DNA from 3 places in the Streptomyces sp. NPDC001903 genome. Region 1 is predicted to be linked to each of the others. Evidence: riboswitches for the same ligand, from Rfam matches in the RefSeq annotation. Region 1 holds a riboswitch; each other region holds the start of a gene.
The links. A riboswitch is a leader RNA that binds a small molecule or an ion and turns the genes downstream of it on or off. The one in region 1 is predicted to bind cyclic di-AMP.

Region 1 (4,865 bases):
GTCGGGCGCGTCCTCGACATCACCGCCGAGGAGGTGCAGGTCGTGGCCGCGGCCCGACTGCGCCCCGACAACCGCGCGGTGCTGGTGTACGAGCCGCTCCCGGCAGAAGCCGGCGAGAACGGTGAGAGCGACGAGAACGAAGGGGCGGAGCAGTGAGCGACACCGCAGCCGTCACGATGACCTTCCACCCGCGGCCCCAGGCGGGCGAGGCCCGGCCGTGGGCCTTCCCGGCCCCCGAGCGCGGCTCGCTGCCCAACGGCCTGACCGTGCTGCGCTGCCACCGGCCCGGGCAGCAGGTCGTCGCCGTCGAGGTCAACCTCGCCGCCCCGCTGGACGCCGAGCCCCAGGGGCTGGACGGCGTGGCGACCATCATGGCCCGCGCGCTGTCCGAGGGCACCGACAAGCACTCCGCCGAGGAGTTCGCGGCGGAGCTGGAGCGCTGCGGCGCCACGCTCGACGCGCACGCGGACCACCCGGGCCTGCGGGTCTCCCTGGAGGTCCCGGCCTCCCGCCTGCACAAGGCGCTCGGCCTGGTCGCCGAGGCGCTGCGCGCGCCGGCCTTCGCCGACAGCGAGGTCGACCGCCTGGTGCGCAACCGGCTCGACGAGATCCCGCACGAGCTGGCCAACCCGCAGCGCCGGGCCGCCAAGGAGCTCTCCCGGCAGCTCTTCCCGCCGACCCTGCGGATGTCCCGGCCGCGCCAGGGCACCGAGGAGACGGTCGCCCGGATCGACTCCGCGGCCGTACGCGCCTTCTACGAGGCCCACGTACGCCCCGCCACCGCCACCGCGGTGGTCGTCGGCGACCTGACCGGCATCGACCTGGACGCGGTCCTCGCGGACACCCTGGGCGCCTGGACCGGCGACTTCGCCGAGCCGCTCCCGGTCCCGCCGGTCACCGCCGACGACACCGGCCGCGTGGTCATCGTGGACCGGCCCGGCGCGGTCCAGACGCAGCTGCTCATCGGCCGGATCGGGCCGGACCGGCACGAGCGGGTCTGGGCGGCGCAGGTGCTCGGCACGTACTGCCTGGGCGGCACGCTCACCTCGCGCCTGGACAAGGTGCTGCGCGAGGAGAAGGGCTACACGTACGGCGTGCGCGCCTTCGGCCAGGTGCTGCGCTCCACGGCTGACGGCAAGGGCGCCTCGATGCTCGCCATCAGCGGCTCGGTGGACACCCCCAACACCGGCCCGGCGCTCGACGACCTCTGGAAGGTGCTGCGCACCCTCGCGGAGGGCGGCCTGACCGACGCCGAACGGGACGTGGCGGTGCAGAACTTGGTGGGCGTGGCCCCGCTGAAGTTCGAGACGGCCGCAGCCGTCGCCGGGACGCTCGCCGACCAGGTCGAGCAGGAGCTCCCGGACGACTACCAGGCGCAGTTGTACGCGCAGCTGGCCCAAACGGGCACGGTGGAGGCGACGTCGGCCGTCCTGGCCGCCTTCCCGGTGGACCGCCTGGTCACGGTCCTGGTGGGCGACGCCGCGCAGATCGAGGAGCCGGTTCGGGCGCTCGGGATCGGTGAGGTCACCGTCGTCACCAACTGACGGACGTTCCAAGGGGCTCCGGCGGCTTGTCCGTCGGGGCCCCTTTTGTCCGTTTCGTGGAGAGGTTGCTTGTATGGGGTGTGGCGTATGCAACAAAAACGCGTGTCTGTTTGGCGATTGACTGATGATCCGCCTAGCGTCGGCCGTGCTGTCCGTCAGTTGTACGCGCCGCATCCGCGGCACCGGGCAGCGATCGCCGAGTCCCCGTCAGGCGCGAGCCTGGGGAGCCGGGGACCCACATGTGTCCCTGGGGTGAATCGGACCGCCTCGTCAGAGGGGGCCCGTAGGAGACCTTCCTGCTCCGAACCCGTCAGCTAACCCGGTAGGCGAGAAGGAAGGAAAGGATCAGCCCCTTCATGGCGTTTGGCAGTCGTGCCGCCGGTAAGCACCGTGGTTCCAGTCGTCTGAGCCGCAAGACCGCCGGTTACGCCGGCATAGCCGCCCTCGCCACCACCGGTGTCGTCGGCTCCCTCGCAGGCCCGGCGTTCGCCGCGTCGGACAAGGCCCCCTCCATGGAGGACACCGGCCTGAACGCCGTCGTGACGGCCGAGGACCTCCCGGGGCAGATCGAGGCCCAGGCCGATGCCCAGGAGCACGCGGCCGAGGCCGCGGCCCTCAAGGCGAAGGCAGAGGCCGACGCCAAGGCGCGCGCCGCCGAGGCCCGGCAGAAGGCCGAGGAGAAGGCGAAGGCCGAGCGCGAGGCCGCCGAGCGCGCCGCCCGCGAGGAGGAGCGCAAGCGCCTCAACACCTTCGTCGCCCCCGTCGACGAGTCCTACGTCAGCACCCAGTGGCACGCGGGCGGCGGCATGTGGTCCTCCGGCAGCCACACCGGCATCGACTTCCACGCGGCCTCCGGCACCACGGTGCACGCGGTCGGCATCGGCACCGTGGTCGAGGCCGGCTGGGGCGGCGCGTACGGCAACAACGTCGTCATCAAGCACGCCGACGGCACGTACACGCAGTACGGCCACATGTCCTCGCTGAGCGTCTCCGTCGGCGACCAGGTCACCGCCGGCCAGCAGATCGGCCTGTCGGGCTCCACCGGCAACTCCAGCGGCCCGCACCTGCACTTCGAGGCCCGCACCGGCGCCCAGTACGGCTCGGACATCGACCCGGTCGCGTACCTGCGCCAGCACGGCGTCAACGTCTGACCCGCAGCACTCCACCGAAGGCCCCGGCTCCCCGAGCCGGGGCCTTCGTCTTGGCTGTAAACATCTGCTATTCCCGCCCGCACTCGGAATTTAACGCGCAGTGCAATAGAGTCCCCGTACGATCGCGATACGGTCGCGGCAATGGCGTCGGCAGTCGGAAATAGGCGGAGGTCCGGACTTGCGTATTCCTGCGCACGCGGTATGCACGGCAATCCGCGACGACATCGTCTCCGGGGTCTTCGAGCCGGGCGCCCGGCTGACCGAGGAACTGCTGGCCCGCCGGTACGGGGTCTCCCGCGTCCCCGTCCGCGAGGCGCTGCGGACCCTGGAGTCGGAGGGCTTCGTCACCACCCGGCGGCACGCGGGCGCCTGCGTCGCCGAGCCCACCGAGCAGGAGGCGGCCGACCTCCTGGAGTTGCGGCTGCTGCTGGAGCCGCTGGCGGCCGCCCGCGCGGCCCGGCGGCGCACCGAGGGCCACCTCAAGGTGCTGCGCGGGCTGGTCAGGCTGGGCCAGGAGCGGGCCAGGCGGGGCCAGGGGGAGGATCTGCGGTCCCTGGGCGGCTGGTTCCACGAGACCCTCGCCCAGGCCTCCGGCAGCCCCGGGCTGATCGCGCTGCTCACGCAGATGCGGCACAAGGTCGCCTGGATGTACACCGTGGAGGCGCCGGCCCGGCCCGTGGACTCGTGGGCGGAGCACGGCGCGATCGTGGACGCGGTCGCGCGCGGGGACGCCGAGCGGGCCCGGGCGCTGACGGCGTTGCACGCGGACCGGGCGGCCGGGGCGCACCGGCTGCGGGTGAGGACTTCGCAACATGCCGTAAACATGGCGAGCGGCCCGCATTAACAAAAGGCGCGTATTAAGGAGTGAGGGCTTCGGTTGAATTCGCGGCGCATATCTTCTCGCCCTGCGCGCGTGCGATGAATTCCCGAAAGCGGCGGAACGAGGAAGCCGCGGCCACCGGAATACCGGTGGTGGCCGCGGCTTCTTCGTGTGCCCGGGGTGAACCCGAAGGGTCAGACGGTCTCGGGGAGCTCCTCGAGGCCCTCGGCGACCAGCTTCGCGAGGCGGTCCAGCGCCGCCTCGGCGCCCTCGGCGTCGGACGCGAGGATGATCTCCTCGCCGCCCTGCGCGCCCAGGCCCAGCACCGCGAGCATGGACGCGGCGTTGACGGGGTTCCCGTCGGCCTTCGCGATGGTCACCGGGACGCCGGAAGCGGTCGTCGCGCGGACGAAGATCGAGGCGGGACGAGCGTGCAGGCCCTCGGCCCAGCCGACGTTGACGCGGCGCTCTGCCATGGTGATGCCCTTCAGGTTCTTACGGTTGTCTAGACCAGTCTCTCACGGCGCCCCTCATGCTCCGACCGACCTTCGGCCCGGATCCACCGCCGTTCGACCCACCCCAGCTTGCACTGGTTTGCCCATGCCTGCCTCGTGCGCCGCGCAGGAGCTATTCGGCCAGTCCTGGCCTTAAGATCGCCGCATGACCACCGCGTCGGACCCCTCGTACCCGGCCCACTGGGAAGCGGACGTCGTCCTGCGCGACGGCGGCACCGCCCGGATCAGGCCGATCACCACGGAGGACGCGGGCCGGCTGGTCAGCTTCTACGAGCAGGTCTCCGACGAGTCGAAGTACTACCGCTTCTTCGCGCCCTACCCCCGGCTCTCCGCCCGCGACGTGCACCGCTTCACCCACCACGACTACGTGGACCGGGTCGGCCTCGCGGCGACCATCGGCGAGGAGTTCATCGGCACCGTCCGCTACGACCGGATCGGCCCCGACGGTCGGCCCGCCTCCGCCCCCGCCGACGAGGCCGAGGTCGCCTTCCTCGTCCAGGACGCCCACCAGGGCCGCGGGGTCGCCTCCGCTCTCCTCGAACACATCGGCGCGGTCGCCCGCGAGCGGGGCATCCGCCGCTTCGCGGCCGAGGTGCTGCCCGCCAACAACAAGATGATCAAGGTGTTCAAGGACGCCGGGTACGAGCAGAAGCGCAGCTTCGAGGAAGGCTCCGTCCACCTCACCCTCGACCTCGAACCCACCGCCGAGTCCCTGGCCGTCCAGCGCGCCCGCGAGCAGCGCGCCGAGGCCCGCTCCGTGCAGCGGCTGCTGACCCCCCGCTCCGTGGCCGTCATCGGGGTCAGCCGCTCCGGCGGGGGCGTCGGCGCGGCGGCC
Region 2 (4,865 bases), on a different contig from region 1:
GGGTCCGCTGCTCCTTGTGGAAGTAGATCTTGGCGAACTCCGTCATGGAGCCGGAGGGCCTGGTCCGGGCCCCGACCGGGTTCTGGAAGACGCCGTCGGCGAAGTTCGGCGAGCGCCGGATCCGCTCCAGGCGGGCGCCGGACGGATCCGCGCCGAAGGCTTCGGGCCGCAGGGCGCGCAGCCGGGGACGCAGGGGACGGGAGCCGGTCAAAGCGCCTCCTGGGAGGGTGGGGCGGATGGTCGTGAGGCCGTAGGGAATACCGGTCTACCACCATGCCAACGCGCACCGGCCCCGAAGGATTCCGCCGCGCGCCCCCGTTCTCGCCCGCTCCCCTTCCCTCCCCCCGCCCCCCTTCTTCCCTCGCGTCCGCCACGTCCCCCGCCGGGACCTACAGCGGCAGCAGGTCCGGCCGCTTCGCCTCGACGTGGTCCCCGGAGGACTCCCCGCGCAGCCGGCGCCCGATCCACGGCACCAGGTACTCCCGCGCCCACTGGATGTTGTCCCGGGTCACGTCCACCGAGCCGCGCGGCTGCTGCGGCGGCCACGGCTGGTCGGGGTCGGCCGGCACCTCCAGCCCCAGCACCTGGGCGGCGCGCAGCGCGACCCGGGTGTGCCCCTCGGGCGAGAGGTGCAGCCGGTCGTCGTCCCAAGCCCGCCGGTCCTGCACGGACTTCAGGGACCAGAGGTCGAGCACCGGGCAGTCGTAGCGGTCGGCGATGGCGCGCACGTGCGCGCTGTACGTCGCCACCTTGCCCCGCAGGTGCTTGAGGACCGGAACGCCGCGGGTGTCGAAGCCCGTGGTGATCATGACCCGGCCGACGGCTCCGGTGAGGTCGGCGACCGCCGCCTCGAAGCGCTCCGCCACGGCGTCCGGGTCGCTGCCGGGCCGGATGATGTCGTTTCCGCCCGCGCAGAAGCTCACCAGGTCCGGTGCGAGCTCCTTGGCCCGGGGGACCTGTTCCGCCACGATCTGGTCGAGGAGGCGCCCCCGCACGGCCAGGTTCGCGTACCTGAATTCGTTTTCCTCGCGCTGATCGGCCAGGAGTACGGCCAGCCGGTCCGCCCAGCCGAGAAAGGTCTCCCCGGGCCCCGGGTCCCCCACACCCTCGGTGAAGCTGTCCCCGATCGCCGCGTACGAGCCGATGGTCTTGAGTGTCGTCTTCGTCGCTGCCACGAGAACACATCCTTCACCCCGGCACGTGACCTACGCCACCGTAGGCAGGGGTTGACGGACCGTGATCTATACCACCCGGTCGGTACGGAATAACAGCGCGTGAGGCCGGGACCCCCCTCGGGTCCCGGCCCCACGTGTCCGGCTGCCTCTCCGACGGCGGGAGCCGTCAGATGCTCACGCCCTTCGAGCGGAGGTAGGCCAGCGGGTCGATGTCCGAGCCGTAGGACGGCCCGGTGCGGATCTCGAAGTGCAGGTGCGGGCCGGTGGAGTTGCCGGTGGAGCCGGAGAGGCCGATGGTCTGGCCGCCGGCGACGCTCTGGCCGACCGAGACGGAGAGCTGGGACAGGTGGCCGTACTGGGAGTACTTGCCGTCGGCGTGCCGGATGACGACCTCGTTGCCGTACGCGCCGCCCCAGCCGGCGGAGACCACGGTGCCCGCGCCGACGGCGCGGACGGTGGTGCCGGAGCTCGCGATGAAGTCGACACCGGTGTGGTAGCCGCTGGACCACATGGCGCCGGGGGTCTTGTACTGGGTGGAGATCCCGCCGCCGCCGACGGGGGCGACGAAGCCGGCGGCGCTGACCGCACCGGCCGCGGGCTTGGCGGCGGCCTTCTTGGCGGGCGCGGCGGCGGGGGCCTGGGCCGGGGCGGCGTCCGCGGAGTCCTTGGCCTGCGAGGCCGAGCCCGAAGCCGCACCCGAGGCCGAGGACTTCTTCGCCGGGGCCGGGGCCGCCTCCTTGGCCGGAGCGGGAGCCGCCCCGCCCTTCGCGGCGAGGGTCAGCTTCAGCCCGGGGTGGATCAGCGAGGGGTCGGCGCCGACGGCCTCGCGGTTGTCGGCGTACAGCTGCTGCCAGCCGCCCGAGAGGTGGCGCTCCTGGGCGATCTTGGAGAGGTAGTCGCCCGGCACGACGGTGTAGACGGCCGACGTGGCCGGCGAGCCCTGCTCGGCGGCGGCGGGCGCGGCCTGGAGCGCCGCCGGAAGCTGCGGGGCCTGCACGGGAGCCGCGGCGGGTGCGGCGGCCGGGGCGCCGGCCGCCTGGGCGCCGGCGGCACCCAGCAGCGGCAGCGCGAGGGCCGCGCCACCGGTGCCCGCGACGGCGAAGCCGCGCGCCACGGAACGGGACTTGGGACGTCGGTGCTTACCCTTTGCAGGCATGGCGAATTCCTCTCCGTCGCCTGCGAGGTGAGCTGTCGGGTTCGGACTGGAGATGTCCGGCCGCACATGAACAGAGCATGAACGGCTTCACCCCGAGCTGCTCCGATGCGAATGATCGGGAACAGCGGCCTACCTGGTTCCCCCGCTCCTGCCGCGCGCGTGAATAGTCGGGTGCGGTTTCCGGACGGCGGCAGGATTCGGCGGTCCATCCGGATCGATCGTGAAGGTAATCGAGTTGAGCCACACCGAACAAGCCACGAATTTCCTGACGGATTCACAGGAGCGGGAATCCACCGGAATTCCGGTCACCCTGCGTCCATTCCCGGGTGCCAACAACCCCTCCGGCCGGGCCATTCGACTTTGACGATCAGGCACTCACGGTCACCGTATGATCTGGCTCACGGGGCCGCGCCCGATCTCGCCTCCGGTGATGGCAAGTTGGCCCCAAGTAGTGTAATTCGGACACACCATGACGATGCGGAGGAGTTCCCGTGACCCAGCAGATACCCCGGCCCCCGCGGACGGAGCCCGTACCGGAGCCCGAGCTCGCCGGAGTGCGCAACTTCCGTGACGTGGGCGGCCTCCCGACCGCCGACGGGCGCAGGGTCAAGCCGGGAAAACTGTTCCGTAGCGGACATCTGGCACATGCCACCGAAACCGATGCAGAATTCCTCGCATCGCTCGGCCTGCACACCGTCTTCGACTTCCGCAACGGCGCCGACCACGCTTTGGAGGGGCTCGACGTCGAGCTCCCCGGCGTACGGAACGTCAACATCCCGCTGTCGGATCCGGCCGACGGCAAGGAATTCTGGAAGATGGTCCGCGACGGTGACGTCGAACAGCTCCGCGGGCTCCTCGGCGACGGAAAGGCCGCCGCCCGGATGGCCAACTCCTACCGCGCGATGATCGAGAACCGCACCGCCGAGCACAGCCGGGTCCTGCACGCCCTCGCGCAGGACAGCGTTCCGGCGCTCATGCACTGCGCGGCCGGCAAGGACCGGGCCGGCCTGTCGATCGCCGTCACCCTGCTCGCGCTGGGCGTCGAGCGCGAGGCGATCGTGGCGGACTACCTGGAGTCCAACGCCCCGCACCGCCGCTACCGCGTGCGCCGCGGCAGCGACGTGCCCGAGGCCCGCTCCGCCGAGGTGATGGAGCTGCTCGCGCCGCTCTTCGACGCCCGCGCCGAGTACCTGACGACCGCCTTCGACGCCATCGACGGACACTGGGGCGGGCTCGAGCGGTACCTCGCCGAAGGCCTCGGACTCGCGCCCGAGACCCTCGACCGGCTGCGGGACCGGCTGCTCGACTGAGCCGGCCCCGCGAGGTGGAGCAGGCCGTCAGCCGCCGCCGACGGCCTGCTTCACCAATGTCCTGCCGAAGTCCCACATCAGGGCGCCGCCGCCGTGCGCCTCGTCCATGACCTCGCGGAAGGCCCCGACGAAGCGGTCGACGTCCCCCTCGTCCACGATCAGCGGCGGGATGAGCTTGATGACCTCCAGGTGGTCGCCCGAGACCTGCGTCAGGATCCGGTGCTTCTGCAGCAGCGGCACCACGACCATCTGCGCGAAGAGCCCCTTGCGGGCCGCCTGGAGCATGGCCCACCGGCTGCGCAGCCCGAGCGAGGACGGCCGCCCGAACTCGATGCCGATCATCAGGCCGCGCCCCCGCACCTCGTGGAGGAGCTCGTACTCGTCCACGAGCGCCGCGAGCCGCCCGCGCAGCAGGTCGCCCGTCGCGCGCGCGTTCGCGACCACCGACTCGTCCTCCATGACGGAGAGCACCGCCAGTCCGGCCGCCATCGCCTGCGCGTTGGAGCCGAAGCTGGCGGAGTGCACGAGCACCCGGTCCATGGACGAGTAGACCTTCTTGAAGATCCAGTCCTTGCCCAGGGTCGCGCCCACCGGCACGTAGCCGCCCGAAAGGGCCTTGGCCACGCACACCAGGTCCGGCTCCACGCCCGGCTCGTGCTGGTACGCGTAGAAATCGCCGGTCCGGCCGAGGCCCGTCTGCACCTCGTCCGCGATCAGCAGCGCCTTGTGCCGGTGCAGCAGCTCCTGCGCCGCGCGCAGGAATCCGGGCGGGGCCGCGAGCACGCCCTTGCCCTGGATCGGCTCGACGACGAAGGCGGCGACGTCGCCGCGCTTCAGCTCCCGCTCCAGGGCGGCCAGGTCCCCGAGGGCGATCTTCGTATCGGGCAGCAGCGGCGCGAAGCCGTCCCGGAAGCCGCCCTCCCCGTTGACCGACAGCGAGCCCGTGGTCAGCCCGTGGAAGGCGTGGTCGCAGTAGAGGACCCTCGTCCGCCCCGTGGCGTAGCGGGCGAACTTCAGGGCCGTCTCCACCGCCTCGGTGCCGCTGTTGCCGAAGAAGACGCGGTCCAGGTGCGGGCTGTACGAGAGCAGCTTCTCCGCCAGCAGCCCGGGCAGCGGCTGGCAGTCGAAGCGGGTCAGGTCGGCGAGCTGCGCGTCCAGGACGTCGTGCAGCGCCCGGCGGACGACCGGGTGGTGCCGACCCAGGCCCATGACCCCGAACCCGGC
Region 3 (4,865 bases), on a different contig from region 1:
CCTGCTGCTCCGCGTACGCGTTGTCCTGCCAGCGGGCCTTCTCGTCGCGGAGGCGTTCGAGGCGCCGGCTCGCGGCCTCGGCGGCCCGCCGCTGCTCCGCGATCTCCGAGCGCTGGGAGACGTACTGGCGCATCGGATACGCGAGGGCGACGACCAGCGTACAGAGGACGAGCACCAGGAGCGCGGCGCGGCCGGTGAGCCGGCTGCGGCGGACCTGGCGGCGCGTCTGCGAGCGGTAGACGTGGGCGGCGGTCCGCTCGCCGAGCTGCTTGAGCCTGGTCGCGGTGGAGAAGGTGGAGAACCGATCCCGGTTCCCGGCCATTGATCCCGCCTCCCCTATGTACGCGCTACGCAATACGTCCCCGCACACGGTACGGGACCGAGTGCGGGGACGTACGGAGGCCAGCCCCGGAGGGCTGCCGTGATTAGCCCTTGAAGCGCGGGAAGGCGCTGCGGCCCGCGTACACGGCGGCGTCGTCGAGGATCTCCTCGATGCGCAGCAGCTGGTTGTACTTGGCGACGCGGTCCGAGCGGGCCGGGGCGCCGGTCTTGATCTGACCGCAGTTCACGGCGACGGCGAGGTCGGCGATGGTGACGTCCTCGGTCTCGCCGGAACGGTGCGACATCATGCACTTGAAGCCGTTGCGCTGGGCCATCTCGACGGCGTCGAGGGTCTCGGTCAGCGAACCGATCTGGTTCACCTTCACGAGCAGGGCGTTCGCGGAGCCCTCCTCGATGCCGCGGGCCAGGCGCTCGGGGTTGGTGACGAAGAGGTCGTCGCCGACGATCTGCACCTTCGCGCCGAGGCGGTCGGTGATGACCTTCCAGCCGGCCCAGTCGTCCTCGTACAGCGGGTCCTCGATGGACACGAGCGGGTACGCGGAGACGAGCTCCTCGTAGTACTCGGTCATCTCGGCGGCCGAGCGGGACTGGCCCTCGAACTCGTACTTGCCGTCCTTGTAGAACTCGGACGCGGCGACGTCGAGCGCGAGCGCGATGTCCTTGCCCGGGGTGTAGCCGGCCTGCTTGATGGCCTCGACGATGAGGTCGAGCGCGGCGCGGTTGGACTCCAGGTTCGGGGCGAAGCCGCCCTCGTCGCCCAGGCCGGTGGAGAGGCCCTTGGTGTGCAGGACCTTCTTGAGGGTGTGGTAGACCTCGGCACCCCAGCGCAGCGCCTCGGAGAAGGACTCCGCGCCGATCGGGGCGATCATGAACTCCTGGATGTCCACGTTGGAGTCGGCGTGCGACCCGCCGTTGAGGATGTTCATCATCGGAACGGGCAGCAGGTGCGCGTTCGGGCCGCCGAGGTAGCGGAAGAGCGGGAGGTCCGAGGCCTCGGACGCGGCGTGCGCGACGGCGAGGGAGACGCCGAGGATGGCGTTGGCGCCGAGCGAGCCCTTGTTGTCGGTGGCGTCCAGGTCGAACATGGCCTGGTCGATCAGGCGCTGCTCGGTGGCGTCGTAGCCGACGAGCTCCGGGCCGATCTGCTCGATGACCGCGAGGACGGCCTTCTCGACACCCTTGCCCATGTAACGGTTGGGGTCACCGTCGCGGAGCTCAATGGCCTCGAAGGCACCGGTGGAGGCGCCGGACGGAACTGCAGCACGGCCGGTGCTGCCATCGTCGAGGCCCACCTCGACCTCGACCGTGGGGTTGCCTCGGGAGTCCAGGATTTCCCGGGCTACGACGACGTCGATGGACGGCACGAGCATCTCCTTCTGGGATGTGACGCTGGGTGTGCGGTGGCATGTCGGGCCGTGGGATGGCCCCGCCGACTAGAGCCTAACCGGCTCCGGGCACTCGGCCAGCCGACCGCCCGCCCCCTGGGACGAAAAAGGGCCCGAATACCCGCCTTCCGGTACATAGGGCTCCCGACTGCCGGCAGACATGCCGCCGCCCGGCGCGTGAGGGGAAGACGCGCCGGGCGGTCGGGCTGCCGCGGCGCCGCACGGGCGGCCGCGGGTTGTCACTGCGGGATTCAGCTGAGCTTCAGCATCTGACCCGGGAAGATCAGGTCGGCGTCCGAGACGATGTCCTTGTTGAGCTCGAAGAGCTTCTCCCAGCCGCCCTTGACGCCGTTGGCCTCGGCGATGGTGCCCAGGGTGTCGCCGGACTTGACCTCGTACGAGCCGTTGCCGGTCTTCACGACCGGGGCCTCGGAGCGCTCGGAGCGGGTGACCGGCGCGGGGGTCTCGCGCTTGGTCTCCTTCTTCGGCTCGGTCTTCTTCGGCTGGGTCTTCTTGGTCTCGGTCTTCGTCTCCGTCTTCTTCGGGGTGTCGGTCGCGCCACCACCGGTGTAAGAGGAGTTGGAGAGGCCCTTGCCGCAGACCGGCCAGGCGCCCTTGCCCTGGCCCTTGAGGACCTTCTCGGCGATGGCTATCTGCTGCGACTTGGAGGCCTGGTTGGCCTGCGCGGCGTACGCCTTGCCGCCGTACGCGGCCCACGTCGAGGACGAGAACTGCAGGCCGCCGTAGTAGCCGTTGCCCGTGTTGATGGACCAGTTGCCGCCGGACTCGCACTGCGCGACGCGGTCCCACTCGCCGGCCGTGGCGGCGGAGGCGGAGCCGGCCGCCATCAGGGGGGCGGCGACGGCGACACCGGTGACACCGGCGAGCGTGACGATGCGAGCGGCCTTGGAGGCGCGGCGGTGCTTGCCCTTGCCGGAAATCAGCATGGAGTTCTCCTCACCGACGCCTGCGAGGTGAGCTGTCGGGTTCGGGCTGATGAGTGCCCGGCCGTGCGACGTGGCGCACGACTTAACCCCTAGCCGTTTCCTGGCCGTCTCTCAACGGCCGGTCCCGGCGCCTACCTTGGTTCCCCCGCTCCTGCCTTCGGCGCTTGACGCGACGACTGTTCCCCCCGTCCGCCGGCAGGATTCGGCGATGCGGTCGAAGGAGCCCGCGGTGGCGGGCGACTCAGAAGGTAGACAGGTCTCTCCCCGATGTTCAACGAGGAACACCGGGGAGAAACGGGCCCTACTTGCGCCCTCCGTACGGGCGTTTGCGCAGGTGAGGGCGGGGTTTGCGGAAGGCTCCGGGCGGGACACGCCAGTTGACCGGAAGAGACACATGTCTCACTTGCAGATAACGGACATTCAGCCTTTTCCGGGTGCCCGAAGTGCCGCTATTTCTAACTTAGATCCAGATTTTGACCGGGCTTGATCAGATCGGCGTCATCACCGATGACCTGCTCGTTGGCCTGGTAGAGCGCGTTCCAGCCGCCCTTGACCCCCTTGGCAGACGCGATCGTGGCCAGACTGTCGCCCGCCTGGACCGTGTACGAGGGATCCGACGCCGCATCAGATCTGGCGGGCGCCTCAAGAGCGGGCGTACCACGGTGCTTGCCGGTGCCGGTGGTGTCCGGGATGCCGGCCGGGTCGGTGCTGGCACCCGGGGTGCCCGGGGCCGCGGGGGCGGTGGGGGCGCTCGGGTCGACCGGAGCGGTGGGGTCCGTCGGGCTGCCGGGCGCGGTCGGGGTGCCCGGGGCCGTCGGGTCGCCGGGCGCGGTCGGGGTGCCCGGGGCCGTCGGGGTGCCGGGGGTGCCCGGGAGCACCGGCGCGGTCGGCGAGGTGGACGGCGCGTCCGGGTCGGGCATGACGGGCAGTCCGCTGTTCGGTGCGAGCGGCGCCGGCGGAATCGTGAAGTCCGGGGCCGGGGCCGGGGTCGGGGCGCCGAAGTCCCGCGCCTTCGCGCCGGAGCCGCCGGCCGGGATCGACGCGTCGGGGCGCGAGGCGCTCGGAGCGATCGGGGTGAGCGTGCCGGGCAGGCCCGGGTCCACGGTCGCCGCGGGGCCCTGCTGGGTCAGTCCGGCCGACTCGGAGCAGTGCCCGAACGCCTGGGCGCCCTGCGTGCCCAGCACGCGCTCGGCGACGGCGATCTGCTGCGAGCGGCTGGCGAGGTCGGGGCGCTCGGCGAACTCGAGGCCGCCCGAGGCGTTCCACTGCTCCTGCGTGAACGAAAGTCCGCCGTAGGCACCGCTGCCGGAGTTGGCGCTCCAGGAGCCGCCGCTCTCGCACTCGGCGACCTTGTCCCACGTGGAGGTCTCGGCTGCGCTCGCGCCGGTGGCGGCGAGCAGCGGCAGGGCCAACGCGGAACCGGTGACCCCGGCGGTGACGACTATCGCGGGTACCTGGCGGGGGCGTCTGTGGCGGCCGTTCCCGGAACGCATGAGCTGCACCTTTCGCATAACGGCTGGGTAACGGCAGAACCTAGCGTTCTTGGCATGCGAGTAACAACTCTTGACCGGGGCTGACTTACGGTCAGTGGGCGTTCAGGGGTTTCGGGCTGTGAACTTCACGGGAAGGGTGCGCAGGCCACGCATGATCAGACCCCCGCGCCAGCGAAGCTCGTTGGGCGGAACAGCGAGTTCCAGATCCGGCAGACGCGTCAGCAAAGTCGCAAGCGCCGTCTGTCCTTCAAGTCGTGCGAGCGGAGCGCCCAGGCAGTAGTGGATTCCGTGCCCGTATCCGAGGTGCTGGTTGTCGGTGCGGGAGAGGTCGAGGGTGTCCGGATCGGCGAACCGCTCGGGGTCCCGGTCGGCCGCGGCGAGGACGACGAGCACCGGATCCCCGGCCGCGACGTCCTGGCCGCCGAGGGTCAGCGGCTCGGTGGCGAAGCGCCAGGTGGCCAGCTCCACGGGCCCGTCGTAGCGCAGCAGCTCCTCGATGCCGGTCTCCAGCAGGCCGCTCTCCCCGGCGGCGAGGGAGTCCTGGAGGCGGGTGCGCTGATCGGGGTTCATGAAGAGGGAGTGGACGCCGTTGCCGATGAGGTTGACCGTGGTCTCGAATCCGGCGAACAGCAGGATGAAGGCCATCGCGGTGGCCTCGGCCTCCGTCAGGTGGTCCCCGTGGTCGCTCGCGCGGATCA

Region 2: another riboswitch for cyclic di-AMP. It lies ahead of ACFYZS_RS20290 (peptidoglycan DD-metalloendopeptidase family protein); the one in region 1 lies ahead of ACFYZS_RS18510 (M23 family metallopeptidase).
Region 3: another riboswitch for cyclic di-AMP. It lies ahead of ACFYZS_RS29230 (transglycosylase family protein); the one in region 1 lies ahead of ACFYZS_RS18510 (M23 family metallopeptidase).

The regions. Positions count from the first base shown of each region.
Region 1 covers NZ_JBIASZ010000007.1:247,710-252,574, reverse strand. The annotation lists gene ACFYZS_RS18520 (M16 family metallopeptidase) at 1-156, shown strand, start outside; gene ACFYZS_RS18515 (M16 family metallopeptidase) at 177-1,544, shown strand; cyclic di-AMP (ydaO/yuaA leader) riboswitch at 1,729-1,888, shown strand; gene ACFYZS_RS18510 (M23 family metallopeptidase) at 1,901-2,695, shown strand; gene ACFYZS_RS18505 (GntR family transcriptional regulator) at 2,874-3,539, shown strand; gene ACFYZS_RS18500 (HPr family phosphocarrier protein) at 3,710-3,991, opposite strand; gene ACFYZS_RS18495 (GNAT family N-acetyltransferase) at 4,176-4,865, shown strand, end outside.
Region 2 covers NZ_JBIASZ010000008.1:284,929-289,793, reverse strand. The annotation lists gene ACFYZS_RS20300 (MBL fold metallo-hydrolase) at 1-211, opposite strand, end outside; gene ACFYZS_RS20295 (SGNH/GDSL hydrolase family protein) at 390-1,175, opposite strand; gene ACFYZS_RS20290 (peptidoglycan DD-metalloendopeptidase family protein) at 1,342-2,331, opposite strand; cyclic di-AMP (ydaO/yuaA leader) riboswitch at 2,336-2,544, opposite strand; gene ACFYZS_RS20285 (tyrosine-protein phosphatase) at 2,823-3,641, shown strand; gene ACFYZS_RS20280 (aspartate aminotransferase family protein) at 3,669-4,865, opposite strand, start outside.
Region 3 covers NZ_JBIASZ010000015.1:136,760-141,624, reverse strand. The annotation lists gene ACFYZS_RS29240 (septum formation initiator family protein) at 1-322, opposite strand, end outside; gene eno (phosphopyruvate hydratase) at 426-1,712, opposite strand; gene ACFYZS_RS29230 (transglycosylase family protein) at 1,979-2,674, opposite strand; cyclic di-AMP (ydaO/yuaA leader) riboswitch at 2,677-2,847, opposite strand; gene ACFYZS_RS29225 (transglycosylase family protein) at 3,130-4,167, opposite strand; gene ACFYZS_RS29220 (cytochrome P450) at 4,270-4,865, opposite strand, start outside.